Regions from separate parts of the Clostridium neonatale genome, predicted to be linked through region 1. Evidence: riboswitches for the same ligand, from Rfam matches in the RefSeq annotation. Region 1 holds a riboswitch; each other region holds the start of a gene.
What was found. A riboswitch is a leader RNA that binds a small molecule or an ion and turns the genes downstream of it on or off. The one in region 1 is predicted to bind cyclic di-GMP.

Region 1 (4,224 bases):
CGTGCAATAGAAAATCAATGTTATATTTTTGGAATAAACAGAATTGGGGTAGGAGATGATTTAGAATATAATGGGGCATCTGTTTTTGTATCACCTACTGGTGAATTCTTGAATGATGTGAATTCTAAAGAAGGAATCATCATAAAAAATATAGAATTAGATAAGATTAATAAAGTAAAAAAACAATTTAATATTAAAAAGGATAGAAGAGAAGAGCTTTATTACAAGTTAGGGGGAAATTAGATATAATGGATAAATTAATTAGACTTGCTACTATAGAAGATGGTGCAGAAATATTAGGTATTTATAAGCCATTTATAACAGATACCACAATAACTTTTGAATATGAAGTACCTTCATTAGAAGAATTCGAAGATAGAATGGAAAATATTCAAAGCATATATCCATGGTTTGTATGCGAATTTGATAATAAGATTGTTGGATATGCGTATGCATCTAAATTTAATGAAAGAGCAGCATATGATTGGTCTGTTGACTTTTCTATATACATAAGCCCAGAATATCAAAGAAGAAATATAGGAAAAGCATTATATGATGCATTATTAAAAACTTTGAAAATACAGGGATTTTGCAATGCATATGCATTGATCACATCACCGAACATTAAAAGTGAAAGCATACATAGATCTTTAGGATTTAAAGAAATTGGAGTATGTAAAAATGTTGGATATAAAATGGGGGAATGGCATGATGTAAAGTGGTTTGAATTAGAGTTTGCAAAGCATGATGCTAAACCATATAAACCTAAGACTATTGATGAAATTAAAGAAACAAAAGAATTTATAGAGATATTAGAAGAAGCTAAGCAGATAATAAAATAAATTTCAGTTCTAATAATCACCAATCAGACTAACAGTTATTAGAAAAATATAACAACTGGTGTTAATATAATATTAATACATGTCGTAATAATATTTATTAGATGTGAGTGATTTTTATAATATTAGATTTAATATAAAATTATTGCAAGATGATTATTGTTTAAGAGAATAAAGGAGGAATAGAGTATGCCATTTATAGGATCTAAAATTACAGTAAAAGTTTCTAAAGAGAAAAAAGAAATAATAAAGAAAAGATTAGGTGAAGAAATAGAGTTAGTACCAGGTAAGAGTGAAAGATTTTTAATGGTTGGCTTTGAGGATGAATATTCATTATTTTTCTCAGGTGAAGAATTAGAAAAAGGGGCTTTTGTTGAAGTTAAGATTTTTGGAAAATCAAGTAAGGAAGCTTATGATAAATTAACAAAAGCAATATGTTCAATATATGAAGAAGAACTTGGAATTCCTCAAAACAAGATTTATGTTAAATATGAAGAAGTTGAAAATTGGGGCTGGAATGGTAATAACTTTTAATATAATGAAATATATAATATTAAGAAATCCAATGATAAAATCTATATCATTGGATTTTTAATATTTAGAAAAATATTAAAATAATGTTATAAATTTATTGAGAAAAATACGAAAAAATAGTAGAATATAATTCGTGCTGTAAAAAAGTATAGAAAAAATATAGAAGTCTATGTATATTCCAATCTAAAATATATAGAAAAATTAATAATACTAAAGGCAAAATTAAAGAAATTTAATGACGCAAAACTAAAGGAGCTAAGGTGAAAACTATGCTAGCCAGTTACTAATAATTATTATTTTAAATAATAATATTGTTATTTAAATCAGATTTATTGTATAAGGTAATGCTATTTATTCACAGAATAAATAGCATTTTTTATTAAATATAAATGGAAAATGGAGGAATGAATTAATGGCAATAGAAGAAGCATTAGTAGAAGTAAGAAAAATAGTTGAAGATGGAGTAAATATAGAAGGGCTAGCGAAAATACTAGAAATATTAAAGTGTCCATTTCCAATTGAAGTATTAGAGGAGATGGAGTTATACACAGAATATTTACCTAAGAATACAGAAGATAATTACAATAAAGAAAAAAAATATCTACACTTTTTGTGGGATATTTTAGACAAAACTCCTATGTGTATTGTAGCAAACTTTGCAATTCCATTCAGAAGAATACTTGCTAAAAAGTTATTTAAATCATGTGGTAAAAACTTTATTGCAGAAGAGAATGTTAGGTTTAATGTTCCAGATAATATTGAGATAGGGGATAATGCCTTTATAAATAAAGGGGCATTCATAGATTCAAAGGGAGGAATTAAAATAGGAAACTCAGTTGGAATAGGCGAAGGGGTAAATATATTTACTCACTCTCATTCTGAGCATGAACATTCATTAAGAACATACGGAGAAGTTATAATTGATGACTATGCAAAAATATATGCAAATGCAACTATTTTACCAGGAGTCAATGTGGACAAGCAAGGTATAGTAGCAGCATGTGCTTTGGTTAACAAAAATGTAGAAGCTAATTCTCTTGTGGCAGGAGTTCCAGCAAAGAAAGTTAGAGACAGAATTACTTTAGAAAGAAATTCTGATGAACTAAAACATATTTGGCTTAACGAAGGTATCTATCAAGAATAATATAAATAATTTGTTTATAAAAATGGGGGAATAATATGAAAAAGTTTTTTAAAGTTAATATAGAAAATGAGAAGTCTATAAAAAGAAAATTATTAAAAATAGTTTTACCAATAATAATAGGAGGATTAGTAATACTTACGTTAGGAACATATTTAAGTATTAATAGTTTTGTTAAAAGTGAACTAATCGATTCTATGTCAGCAAGACAAAAGGAATCTACTGAAGGCATAAATTTATGGCTAAAATCAAGACTTGCAGAAGTGCAAGAAACTACATATAGTCCTATTTTGAAAGATATAGCTAATAGTGGAGTGGATTTAGATCTATCTGATGAAGAAACTATTAATACTATAGATAAGATAAATCTATCACGTTGGAATTTTGTTAATGCTGAATATCCCAATGAATATTCAGCAATACATATAATGTCCACATTATCTAAAGAACAATGGAAGGATGCAAGTAATGGCGATAAATTAGAAGCAAGATATTACAATGTAGCTAAAGGTGAGAGTGCTACATCACCATGGGCAAAAGGAATTATAGAAGAAGCTTTCTCAAAGTATTCAAGCACAGGAGAGCCATATGACACTATTTTTAAGCCTTCATATTCTGAAGCTTATGATAAGAATATGGTCATGATGGTTTCATGGGTGAAAGATGATAAAAATCAAGTGAAATTAGGAGCAGCAGCAAGCTTAGCAATAGAATCAATAGAACAAAAAGTTAACAGTTTAAAATATGGGAAAAAAGGTTATAGCATGCTTATAGCTGAAGATGGAACATTTATTGTTCATCCAAATAGTGAGTATCCATTAAAGGTTAATATAAATGATGTTGATGATAAAGAAATTCATAAACTTGCAGAAAATATTAGTTCAGAAAAATCAAAAGTAGTTGAATTAGGATATGGATTAAATAAAAAAGTAGCTTTTTGTGAACAGGTTGAGACAACAGGATGGACAGTTATTAATATTGTTGATCAGAATGAACTTTTTTCATCAGTAAATAAGGTTATGATGTTTATTTTAATAATTGCTGTCATCTTAGTTGTTGGACTATCTAGAGCTATATATAAAATATCTAATAAGCTTCTTAATCCTATAGATGATATATGCATATTTGCTGATAAGGTTTCTCAAGGAAACTTAAGTGAGCTTATAGAAATAAAATCAGATGATGAAATCGGAAAAGTAGCAGAAGCATTTAATAATACAATAAAGAATCTTAGAGACTACATATCAGAAATAGATAAAACATTAGATAATGTGGCAAAAGGTAATTTTGACATTAATATTGAATATGAATATAAAGGTGACTTTATAAATATTAAAAAATCATTGATAAATATAATATCTTCTATGAATGAGACTTTTAAGGAAATAAAAGAAGCAACAGTACAAGTAAAAGGTGGATCAGAACAAGTAGCATCAACAGCACAAACATTATCACAAGGGGCGGCAGAACAAGCGAGTGGAATTGAAGAGTTGACAGCATCAATTGGCGAAATTAATGAAGAGGTTCAAAATTCAGCTAACAATGCTAAGGATACTAACAAAATTGCATATGATTTAGGTGAACAGATACAAGGAAGTAATGAAAAAATGAAAGAAATGTTATATGCAATGAATGAAATAGAAAATTCATCTAGAAATATTAAAGAAGTTATAACTACAATAGATAGTATAGCTGAACAAACCAATCTCT
Region 2 (4,224 bases), on a different contig from region 1:
ATGAAGATCCAGCTACACCAATATTTGAAGCATCACCAGGAGAAAGAGTTATTATAAGACTACTAATGCCAGCAGACAAACCAAGAAATACTTGTTTCGTGCTTCATGGTCATAAATGGAAAGCTCAGCCAGATGATCCATTTACAAATATTATATCAGCTCAAGGAGCCATGAGTGTAGGAAACGTATTTAATCTTGAGTTAATAAATGGAGCATCTATGATACCAGGTGACTATTTATATAGGTCAGGAATTATAAAATGGGATATAGAATCAGGTATGTGGGGAATTTTTAGAATTAAAGATAAGAATACATCAGAATTATAAAATCCTAAGAATGAATATACAAAGTTTTTATTAAACTCTATTTTTGTAATGTGAAATTCCAGTTATAAGAAAAAAATAAATTTTGGTATTACACCAATAAAAAAATTTATGCTATACTTTAAATAAGCAATGCGTTGTACCTATGGTCATACCACTTGTCATAGGCACAATGCATTTTTATTTTGACGTCAAAAAGCATATAGACTGGTCTACCAATAAGGAGTAAAAGAAGTATAAATGAAACTGAAGAATACATAGAAACAGTATGGGGAATGGGATACAGATTAAGTAAAAAATAATTTTACTTAATCTGTATTATCTTGAGATATCTAGATTGGAAATTAATCTCACAAAGATTAATTTGACAAATAGTATAGCAAATAATGTTGTTGATTATGTACAGCAATTTGAAAAAAAACATATGGAAGTGGAACTTAATACAGAAGACCCCATATATGTGCTTGGTAATGAAGAAAAGATAAATCGTATTATCCAAAATCTTATGAAAAATGCCTTGAATTATTCCGATGGAGATGTTGTTATTGATATTTTCATTAAAGATGAAAGTATAATTTTATCTTTTAAAAATCCTATTTCAGATAGTAATGAAATTAATATTGACAATTTATTTGATAAATTTTATGTTGCTGAGAAATCACGAGGTAAATCAACAGGACTTGGATTATCAATTGTAAAATTACTAACAGAACAAATGAATGGAAAAATTAATGCTTTTTTGAATGAAAATAATATAGATATTCAAATACAGCTAAATCCATATATAAATAAATAAAGAATTCTCATTTATTTTCACCAAAAAACAAATAAGAATTCTTTTAATTGATAATTAATACAAGTGCTAAAGTTAATTGCTAATGAAATTCTTAGATGCATATTTTAATGCAAATAATTATATTTTTTATCAAAATATGCTTGAATATATGGAGTTATTAGAATATTATATATATAAATTCTATGAAAACATAATAAATCTGGAAGTAATGATAAATTCTCTTTATTTGGGCACTTTGAGGATTTTGAACTAGTAGTGCAACCCGCCAACAATTAATCAAGATTGTTGGCGTTTTTGATGATAGAAAATATGTGAAAATTTATGAATAAGGAAATATATACTAGATTTTAATTATACATAAGTATTTATTTATATATTAATGAAATTACTGATATATATGTTCTAATTAAGAATCTTCATTAAAATCTGCCCTAAACCCAAAAAGGATATATGGCTCATATGAAGTAATTTTATTGGAACTTATATAAATACAAATAAACTTATTATAAAAATTAAATAAATTATTAAAAGGGGGTGATATATTGATTATAAGGCGGTTAAGTATAGGCCAAAAAATGTTCATAGGCTTTGGAATCATTATTTTAATAATGTTGGCGGTTATTGGCAATACCTATATAAATTTTGTTAAAGAATCCGAAGCAGTCAAATGGAATGGTCATACATATAAAGTTATTCAAGAGTCAGATTGCCTTCTTATGAGTTTATTAGATATGGAAACAGGAGCAAGAGGATACGTTATTACTGGGAATGAAAGTTTTCTCGAACCATTTAATAAAGGAAATTCTTCTTATGAAAATCACTATGATAAACTCAAGCAACTTACAGAAGATAACTCTGAACAACAACAAAGGTTATATAATATTAATAATAAATATAAAGAATGGGTTGAATGGGAAAAAAACATAATAATAGCTAAGAGAAAAGAAGTTTCTTCAGGAAAGTTAAAATTAGAAGATTTGATTGCTATTGTTCAATCAGGTTATGGAAAAAACATGATGGATGAATTACGTTCAATACTTGGAGATATTAATAATGAAGAAGAAAGGCTACTGCAGAACAGAAATGCGGATCTCATTAAAATGGAGAAAGAAACAAGAGTTATTATGCTAACAGGAGGAGCTTTAGCGACTATAGCAGCAATTATTATAGCAAGTTTATCTATTAGGATGATTGTTAATCCTGTAAAAGTTGTTACAAATACTTTTAGAGAAATAGCAGAAGGAGAAGTTAATTTAGAAGCTAGGCTAATGAGTAATTCAGAAGATGAGATTGGCAAGATGGCTAGATATTTTAATATATTTATGACTAAGCTTAAGGAATTAATTTCTGAGAATAGAAACCAAAGCTGGCTGACAACTGGTAGAGCAGAGCTAAATGAAGAAATGCGAGGTGTACGAGAAATTAACACATTAAGTTCTCGTATAATTACATACATATGTAGATATTTAAATATGCAAATTGGAAGATTTTATGTTAAAACGGATAGCAACACTTTTAAAGTATTTGGAAGCTATTCTTATAATAGTTCAGAAGGTTCACCTGATGAATTTAATATAGGTGAAGGATTAGTTGGACAAGCTACTCTAGAAGACAAGATTGTTTTAGTACAAGATGTACCAGCTGATTATATGAAAATTATTTCTGGCCTTGGAGAGGCAGTTCCCAAGAACATATTAATTGCTCCTTGTATGTATCACGAGGAAATAGAATGCATAATAGAGCTAGGATCATTTAATCAATTTACGGATGTACAATTAAAATTTATTGAACAAGTTAGTGAAAACATAGCTACAAGTATAAATTTAACAAAAGCACAAACAAAAATGGAGGTACTTCTTAATAAGACTTTAGTACAGGCAGAAGAATTACAAGTACAGCAAGAGGAATTAAGACAAAATAATGAAGAATTAGAAGAGCAAGCTAAGATTCTAAAACAGTCTGAAATGAATCTGCAAACTCAGCAGGAAGAGTTAAGAGTATCAAATGAGGAGCTTGAAGAGCAAACTAAAAAATTAGAACAGCAAAAGAGAGATATAAGTGAAAATAATAAACTTTTAAGGAAAGCAAACCATGAAATTGAAGGAAAGGCTAAGGAGTTAGAGATTGCTAATAAATACAAATCTGAGTTTTTAGCTAATATGTCTCATGAATTAAGAACTCCTTTAAATAGTATTATAGTTCTTTCTCAATTACTAGAAAATAAAAAAGCTAATGAGCCATTAACAGAAAAACAATTAGAATATTCAAAAACTATTCATTCTTCTGGTAAAAATCTTCTTAGGCTTATTGATGATATCTTGGATTTGTCTAAAGTTGAATCTGGTAAAATAGATATAAATTTTGACCAAGTGAATTTAGCAGAATTAGCTGAGAATACAAAAAGTTTATTTACTCCAATAATTTTGCAAAAAAACATAGATTTTAAGATAGAAATTGAAGATGGATTACCTGAGAAAATAATATCTGATGAGCAAAGACTTCAACAAATAATAAATAATTTATTGTCTAATGCATTTAAATTTACTGAGACTGGTTATGTAAAAATGAATATATGCAGACCTAAAGAAGAAGATATTAAAAATTATAAAATTGAGGAAAATGTTAATAAATTAATAAGTATAGAAATCATAGATACAGGCATAGGTATACCTGCTGATAAACAAACTTTAATTTTTGAGGCTTTTAAGCAAGTGGATGGAACAATTAGTAGAAAATATGGAGGGACAGGACTCGGGTTATCTATTTCAAGAGAACTTGCTCGTTTACTTGGAGGAAACATTTATTTGAAAAGTGAGGAAGGAAAAGGAAGTAAATTTACCTTAGTATTTTTAGATAATGATAATATGGAACAAGTTAAGTTAAATAAAGAGGAATATTCGAGTATTGATAAAAATTATCATGACAATTTGGAAGAAAAAATAATATCAGAAAATGATATTAATGAGTTCACCAAAGATGAGCATTACGAAAGTAAAAAAGAAGATGAAAAGCTTCTTTTAATAATTGAAGATGATGAGCAGTTTTCTACTTTATTATCCGAATTAGCTTATAAAAAAAATTATAAGGTTTTAATTGAGAAAAATA
Region 3 (4,224 bases), on a different contig from region 1:
TCAGATTATATATATGGAAAAAAATTAAGTGACAAAGCACTTCCTATAATATTAGTTCCTACAACTTGTGGAACAGGAAGTGAAGGAAATGGATTTGCAGTATTAACAAATCCTGAGAATAATGATAAAAAATCTTTAAGATGTAATGCTATAATCGCAAAGGCATCCATAGTAGATCCAGAGCTTATGACTACAATGCCAAAGCATATTTTAGCATCAGTTGGGTTTGATGCACTTTCTTTGTCACAATATGGAGGCATATATATCTAAAAATGCCCAGCCAATTACTACAATGATGGCACTACAGGGAATTGAATTAATAGGAAAAAATTTAGTTAGAGCTTATAAAAATCCAGAAGATATGGAAGCATTTGATGCGATAACATGGGCAAGCACATTAGGTGGAATGGTAATCAATACTGCTGGGGTAACAGCATCACATGGCATGGAACATCCTGCAAGTGGATTAAGAGATATTGTACATGGAAGAGGCCTCGCAGCATTGACACCTGTTATCTATGAGGAATCAATATGTGTAGCGCCTGAAAAATTTGCTGTAATATCAAAATTATTGGGTGGAGCTGATGAAAATGACTGTGTAAAGTCAATAAGAAAATTATTAAAAGATATAGATTTAGAGACAACACTTAAAGAGCAGGGGATAAAAGAAGAAGATATAGATTGGATGTCAGAAAATTGCTTAAAGGTATCTCAAGGAAGTATGAATATTCATCCTGTGAAATTTGAATTAGAAGATATTAAAAGAATATATAGAAAAGCACTTTAATAAAGTAGTATCAGAATTTAATTTGAATTAAATAAATTACGAGTAAGGTGAATTTATCATGAAATTAAAAGATGTAAAACTATCAAAAGAAGAATTAAAAGGATTAGTAAGCAAATATATGATTGATACTTACGAAAGATTTGATTTTGTAGCAGAAACTGCAAAAGATATGTACTTGTATGATGAAGGAGGTGATGGATATTTAGATTTTTATGGTGGTATTGCAGTTAATAGTGCAGGGAATTGTAATGAAAAAGTAGTAGCCGCTATTAAGGATCAGGTAGAAGATATAATCCATACATTTAATTATCCATATACAATTCCTCAAGCATTACTTGCAAAATTAATTTGTGAGACAATAGGGATGGATAAAATTTTTTATCAAAGTACAGGGACAGAAGCAAATGAAGCAATGATAAAAATGGCAAGAAAATATGGAGTGGATGAATATGGACCAAACAAATATAATATTGTAACAGCTAAAAATGGTTTCCACGGAAGAACATATGGATCTATGTCAGCAACAGGACAACCTGATAATGGATGTCAAATTGGATTTAAGCCAATGGTACCTGGATTTACTTATGCTGAATATAATAATTTGCAAGCATTTAAAGATGCATGTACGGAAAATACAATAGCTATAATGATTGAACCAATACAGGGAGAAGGTGGAGTACATCCAGCAACACAAGAATTTATGCAAGGGCTTAGAAAACTCTGCGATGAAAAAGGAATGCTACTATTATTGGATGAAGTTCAAACAGGATGGTGCAGAACCGGTAAAACTATGGCGTACATGCATTACAATGTAAAACCGGATATTGTGTCAATGGCGAAAGCTATGGGAGGCGGAATGCCAATAGCAGCAATATGTGCAACTGAAAAAGTGTCTAAAGCATTTACACTTGGATCTCATGGAACAACTTATGGAGGAAATCCAGTATGTTGTGCTGCTTCATATGCACAAATTAATGAATTAATTGATAAAGACTTAGCAGGAAATGCTGAAAAGATGGGAGAATATCTTAAAGCTAAGTTAAAAGAGTTACCACATATAGTAGAAGTGCGTGGAAAAGGATTATTAGTTGGGGTTGAATTTGACCAAAATATTGCTGTAGATGTTAAGCATGCATGTTTTGATAGAAAGCTTTTAATTACAGCTATTGGAGGAAATACAATTCGTATGGTTCCACCGCTAATATTAAATGAAGAGGATTGTGATAAAGCTTTTGAAATAATAAAGGAATCAGTAGATGACGTTGTTAAATAATCTGCATTAATTAAAAGCCTGTTGAGTATCTCAATAGGCTTTTTGAATATTAATATTTGAAGATGAGTAGTAGTTAAGCTTATGTTTATAATCGAAGAAATAATGTGATGTTTTTAATAATGAATTAAAAACATGAGAAATATTGGACGAAAACGTGAATTTATGTGAAAATTTTGAAGAAATGAAAATTAATGATTGAAAATTAAAGCCTTTAATGATAATATAAGTATAGAATTTAGTACAAGCTAAAAGTATAAAAAATAATTTAATAGGGCAAAGCAGTTGAAAAGCTGTGACGCAAAGCTAAAGGGCCTTTTCCTAATGGATGGCAGCCAGTTGCATTTTACATAAGGGGCTATTTCATTTAAAAAATGCAATAAAGCTCTTTTTTAATGCCTTTGTCTATTTATAAATAGGAGGAAAAAATGAGTAAAAAAATTTTGATATGTGATGATACTATATTTATGAGAAAGATGCTTAGAGAAATTTTGACAGAAAACGGTTATGAGGTAGTTGGAGAAGCTGAAAATGGAAAAGTGGCCATAGAAAAATATAATCAGTTAAGTCCAGATTTAACTTTGATGGATATAACTATGCCGGAAATGGATGGAGTTAATGCACTTATTGGGATTCTTGAAAGTGATGTTGATGCCAATGTAATCATGTGTTCTGCAATGGGACAGGAAAACGTTGTAGTTAGTGCAATAAAAGCAGGAGCCAAAGACTTTATAGTTAAACCTTTTAAAAATGAAAGAGTAGTAGAAGCGGTAAGAAGAACAATCGGAGATTAATGATGTATTAACCTAAAAAATCTAAAATAAATATGTTTTAAAACCAAAAGGAAAAAGCTCGTAGGCGAGAGAATTCTCAAGTCTACGGGCTTTTTATGGAGGCACCACCCAGATTTGAACTGAGGAATAAAGGTTTTGCAGACCTCTGCCTTACCACTTGGCTATAGTGCCTTAATCTTAATTAAATATCTTATATTAATAATATAGCTAAATTGAGAAAAAATGTTACTAAAAAATCTCATTTAAAAATAAAATCTGCATAAGCCTAGAAAAATAGGACTTATGCAGATTTTATTTTTAAAAGTAACATACAGAAACACAAATCATATTATATATGGACATGACTAAAGAGTAAGCAGACTGCCCCTGTCTATTAATTTACCTTTTCTAAGATAAATTGGCTCAATGTCATATTTAAAAAGAAACTCTTTTATTTTATTTCCGTACTTGTAATATGATAAATCACCAAAGAAAGCCATCTTGTTATTTGAAATCATTCCACCAACGCCACCTATAAATCCATAATTTAAAGATGGAAGTAGTATATCACCAGGAGGTACCAATAATATATCAAAATCATAATTTTTTAATACGTTAAAAATTCCTTTATCACTAGTTATCAATGAATTTTCTCTCACCGGCAGTATAGAACACTTGGTATAACCTTGAGGCACAGAAATAACAATTTTATAAGTTTGAGAACCAAGTAGATTTTCATCAGTATATTTTGTATTGTGTATGAAATATTTATCGGTTATAAATGCATTTAAAAAAATATCTCCAGGATATGTATTAGACAAAGTATTTTTTGAAACAATATATTTTATGTTGTTATCAAGTAGAAAATTTTTAAAATTATTATGGATTTTATTATGGATTATTACTTTATGTTCACTATCATTTTTTAAAATATTCATTTGAATATCTGGATGACCATTAATTGCTTTATATACAAGATCACATTGTGGTACCGATATAACATTAAGGTTTAAAGCAGAAAGATTCAATAATTCTTCTTTACTAATTCTATAATCAACAAAACAATACATTGAAAAACTCCTTAAGATTTATTTTATTAGAATGTTGCTACAATTATATTTTTATTCTATATATAACATGGTGTCAATAAATTTAATTTATATCTAAACATTATAGGAAAATATTCAACTTACAATTATTTAGGGAAAAAACAAATAAAATTATACATACAAATATTAAGAAGGGAGTGAAATCCATGCTTATTTTAAAATTAGCTTATGATGATGATTTGTCTTTTTCGAAAGATTTGCAAGAGCTAAGAGAACGACTTAAGAAGAAAGATATTTTAATAGGGCTTGTAGAAAGCATAGAAGGCAAGACTCATATAATTAAAA
Region 4 (4,224 bases), on a different contig from region 1:
CTACTTTCTTGACTAATTATTACTTTATTAGGATCAACAACTGTTTGAGTCTTTTGAGTAGAATCAAAATCTAAATTAGCATTTATCGTAGCCTTAACCTTATTTTTTCCAGCGACTGGTTCTAATAAATTAACTACTTCTTTTTGAAGCCTCTCTTCGTAATTCTTTTCTAAGGTATGCTGCTTTGTTATTGTTTCATCATCTACAGTATTTTGTCCATCTTCAATATCCTTAGTTAGTAAATTCATGTTACTATCAACTACTGTGATATTTTCTTCTGGAATATTTTTATTGCTTTTTGAAACTAATGCTACTATAGCCTTTACTTGATTTTTATCTAAACTTTCGCCTTGCTTTAATTTCAAAGTAACTGAAGCCTTTCCAGGTTCTTTATCTGTTACGAATACAGAATCTGTTGGTTCTGTAATATGTACCCTTGCTTCTTCTATTTGTTCAAACCCCTTAATAGTTCTTTCTAATTCTCCTTCAATCATTCTCTTCTTATTTAATTGAAATTGTTCATCTGTCATACCAAATGAACTAGAATTATCCATAAGTTCATACCCTATAGTTCCTGAGGTTAAACTTGGAGCTAATTTAAGTTTCAATTCATCAACTTTTTCTTTTGGTACTAGAATGGTGTTAGTATCACTTTGACTTTTATATGAAACACCGTCATCTTCTAAAGTTGACATAACCGTTTGAGCATCTTTTGCATCAAGATTTGAAAATAAAACCTTATATTTATTTGCATTTGAATAAATGATAGCACTTATTATTGCAGCAATTATAGCTATCACCGCAACAATTTCTACAATCTTCACTTTTTTGCTCTGCGATTTAAACTTTTCTAAAAGCTCCTTAACTTTCTCTAAAAGTTTTTTCATTTCAAGCTCCCCTTACATATCCTCTTGCATTTTTATTGCATCTTAATTAATTCTTTATACCCTTCAACCAGCTTGTCTCTAGTTGTAGTTAAAAACTGCAAACTTAAATTTGCTTCTGCTGCTTTCACCATAACTTCATCAATTGTAACATCATCACCTTTTACAAATGCATTTGTTGTGGCATTTGATTCTGTTGCGGCTTCATTAACATTGTCTACACATTTTTTTAACATACTAGAAAATTCATTACTATTACTAGTTGCATCCTTACCATCATTTTCTTCAAACTTATTTTGAAACTGCTGTAATCTTAAATTAAAATTATCTTCTATTCTCATCTATATACCTACTTTCCTATTTCTAATGCTTTTGAAAACATTGACTTTAATGCATTAAAGGTATCTAAATTAGCTTCATACGATCTTGTTGACACCATCATATCAGCCATTTCATTTAATACATTTACATTCGGCATAGTTACATATCCGGTTTCAGGATCTGCATCTGGATGAGTTGGATCATATACCTCTCTAAGGGGAGACTCATCCTTTTGAATCTTTACAGCCTTTACTCCTGCCATATTTCCACTAGCATCTAGTGCCTCTTGAAACACTGCCACTTTTCTAACGTATGCTCCACTTCCATCAGCACTTCTTGTAGTCTGAGCATTTGCCATATTAGAAGTTATAGTATCCATTCTTAATCTCTCTGCTGCGAGTCCCGTAGCACTTATCTGCATTGAACTAAATGCATTCATTTCTTCAACCCCTTTACTTTATAACAGACTTAAGTTCATTAATTTTCCCACTTATTCTAGTAATAAGTGCATTATACTTTAGAGTGTTTGCTGCCTGATTGACTTTTTCTATATCAAGATCAACATTATTTCCATCGTTCCTCATACTTGTCCCTTTTTCTTGTTCTATGGATATGTTACCATCAATACTATTATCTCCAGATATATGTTTAGAATTTGTTTTCTTCAACTCAAAGCTCGAATTATCTTTTTCTAAATTTTCTTCAAATACTACTGCAAATTTTTTATAATCTTTTGTATTAATATTAGCCATATTATTAGCTATTACTTTAGCTCTCATATTCGATGCTTTTAACCCTTCTTTTAGCAAATTATAGTTTTCGTCTGAACCAATAGACATTATTCCCATTTCTTCACTTCCCTTTTCTATTTTAAATATATTAAAAAATAACATAAAATTCTGTTATAATCAATTAAATATTATTAATATTGTATTTTCAATATAAAAATACAATATTATCTATATTAATTATAAAATAAACATAACAATTAATCTATATATTTTTCACAGAAATATATTTATCATTAAGTATGTATCATAATAATTTCTTTTGTTGCCTTTAAAATTTTTTAATTGCTTTTTTCCATTTAAAAACAAGCAAAATAAAACTGCTATTTTTATACTAACTTTAAAATAGCAGCTTGCATCATATTTCAAAAGTAAATACTTTCTTAGCAACTGGCTGACTTAGTATTAAACCGTAGTCCCTATAGCTTTGCGTCACAAAATTTCTCTTGCTTTGCTATTAATATTTTATTATATATATAATACTATTTTTTTACAATCTTTTCAAGTAAAATTTGTATTTATTTATATTTAATGTTAAAAGTTGTTCTTAAATTAATTATAAAACATTATTTTAAGAACAACTTAAATATATAATCTATCTTACATTTGCTAAAATATTCAATGCATCCTGTGGTAATTTATTGCTTTGAGCCATTAACCCTATTCCTGAGTCAATCAATATCTTATTTTTTGTTATTTCCATAACTTCCTTTGCAATATCAGCATCTGCCAGACTACTTTGTGCACTTGTTAATACATCGCTTATTTCACTCATGCTATCACTAGTATCATCTAGTCTTGATTGAATAGCTCCATATCTGCTTCTTATATCTGTAAGACATACCACTGCATCATCAACTTTTTCAAGTGACGCCTGTGCTCCAGCTATTGATGTAACATCTATATCATCTATTTTTAAAGCAGCTGTTGATACATTAAAACGAGGAATATCAATAATTTCTCCAGATAATGTTCCAATTGTTGTTTTCATAAATCTAGTAGTGTTGGCATTATCAGTTACTAAATTATCTGATAATTTAACACCATTAAATTCTGTATTATTAGCTAACTCATTTAATGATGACTTTATCCCTTCAATTTCTTTTTGAATTACTGCTCTATCCTCATCATTAATAGTTTCCGTAGCAGCTTGAACTGTTAATTGCTTTAATCTTGATACATTATTATTCATTTCTTGAAGTGCACCATCAAAAGTTTGAAGCATAGAACTTGTATCTTGTATATTAGAGCTTGCTGCATTTCTTCCAATAACAGTCATTCTTAAAGTTTCTGCCTGAGCTATTTTATTTGGATTATCCTTCGCACTATTTATTTTATATCCTGTACTCACGTTATTCATTGCTTTAGAATAATTATCAACGTTCCTTGAATATGTCTTAAATATTCCAAGTGAATACATATTATGATTTAATCTCATATAATAAACCTCCAAAGTACTTTTTCATTTATATTTCGTTTTAATTACTTTATTTATCGGAGATTTAATTATAATCTTTAATTTATTTTCTTAAAGGATATAGTTCTGATTAATTGTAAAATGAAATTGAGCTAACAAAAAATCCATAATGGATTATCTATGCTATAATTTAATCTCTAAAGAAAGTGCAACACAAAAAACAATCACTATGAATCATAACGCGGAATAAATAAAAAATAAACACTTGGATTTCAAAGAAAGTATGACTATTGAACTTCGTCTTAATTATGTTTTTCAACTTACAAAATAGCTAAAAAGCTAAATCACACAATAAATACTATTTTTAATTAGATACATCGTGGCACAACTACACAGATTAGGCAATTAAACTACGTTAAAATGTATCTTGCAGATACTTGCGAAGATATTTATAAAAATAATCGCCAGTATTCTTGTCTCACATTTAAACACCTAGAATACAGTTATTTCATTAATTATGATGTTATAAAAGAAAAAATCATTCATGCTCACCAGATGTGAATAGGTAATGCTATCACCAACGGCAAGTTTCAACGCTTTCAAATAGTCTGTACTAAAACTTTACATGAATATATCAATCTTGACTTGCTATCTGTTCTTAATTCAGATTTACCAATAACCTGTGTAGAAAGGCTAAACCTGCAAAAGTAAATAATCATAAGAAAAAGTTATACTAAGCATCCAACTGATATCGATAATCGTGAAGAATTTGGTTATTGGTAAAAATTCAACAATGACTGTGTTCTTCTGACTA

Region 2: another riboswitch for cyclic di-GMP. It lies ahead of CNEONATNEC86_RS14135 (response regulator); the one in region 1 lies ahead of CNEONATNEC86_RS19475 (acyltransferase).
Region 3: another riboswitch for cyclic di-GMP. It lies ahead of CNEONATNEC86_RS09020 (response regulator); the one in region 1 lies ahead of CNEONATNEC86_RS19475 (acyltransferase).
Region 4: another riboswitch for cyclic di-GMP. It lies ahead of flgB (flagellar basal body rod protein FlgB); the one in region 1 lies ahead of CNEONATNEC86_RS19475 (acyltransferase).

The regions. Positions count from the first base shown of each region.
Region 1 covers NZ_UICR01000003.1:275,351-279,574, reverse strand. Annotated here, with positions in the region: gene CNEONATNEC86_RS19490 (nitrilase-related carbon-nitrogen hydrolase) at 1-243, shown strand, start outside; gene CNEONATNEC86_RS19485 (GNAT family N-acetyltransferase) at 249-842, shown strand; gene CNEONATNEC86_RS19480 (phenylpyruvate tautomerase MIF-related protein) at 1,029-1,373, shown strand; cyclic di-GMP riboswitch class I at 1,579-1,661, shown strand; gene CNEONATNEC86_RS19475 (acyltransferase) at 1,786-2,517, shown strand; gene CNEONATNEC86_RS19470 (methyl-accepting chemotaxis protein) at 2,553-4,224, shown strand, end outside.
Region 2 covers NZ_UICR01000002.1:546,947-551,170, reverse strand. Annotated here, with positions in the region: gene CNEONATNEC86_RS14145 (multicopper oxidase domain-containing protein) at 1-326, shown strand, start outside; gene CNEONATNEC86_RS14140 (ATP-binding protein) at 661-1,119, shown strand; cyclic di-GMP riboswitch class II at 1,313-1,395, shown strand; gene CNEONATNEC86_RS14135 (response regulator) at 1,662-4,224, shown strand, end outside.
Region 3 covers NZ_UICR01000001.1:1,949,072-1,953,295, forward strand. Annotated here, with positions in the region: partial or broken gene CNEONATNEC86_RS09010 (iron-containing alcohol dehydrogenase) at 1-787, shown strand, start outside; gene CNEONATNEC86_RS09015 (aspartate aminotransferase family protein) at 846-2,060, shown strand; cyclic di-GMP riboswitch class I at 2,323-2,404, shown strand; gene CNEONATNEC86_RS09020 (response regulator) at 2,486-2,851, shown strand; tRNA gene CNEONATNEC86_RS09025 (tRNA-Cys) at 2,948-3,022, opposite strand; gene CNEONATNEC86_RS09030 (DUF6873 family GME fold protein) at 3,196-3,900, opposite strand; gene ytxC (putative sporulation protein YtxC) at 4,086-4,224, shown strand, end outside.
Region 4 covers NZ_UICR01000002.1:1,174,335-1,178,558, forward strand. Annotated here, with positions in the region: gene fliF (flagellar basal-body MS-ring/collar protein FliF) at 1-887, opposite strand, end outside; gene fliE (flagellar hook-basal body complex protein FliE) at 920-1,225, opposite strand; gene flgC (flagellar basal body rod protein FlgC) at 1,234-1,644, opposite strand; gene flgB (flagellar basal body rod protein FlgB) at 1,658-2,053, opposite strand; cyclic di-GMP riboswitch class I at 2,376-2,459, opposite strand; gene CNEONATNEC86_RS17005 (flagellin) at 2,589-3,431, opposite strand.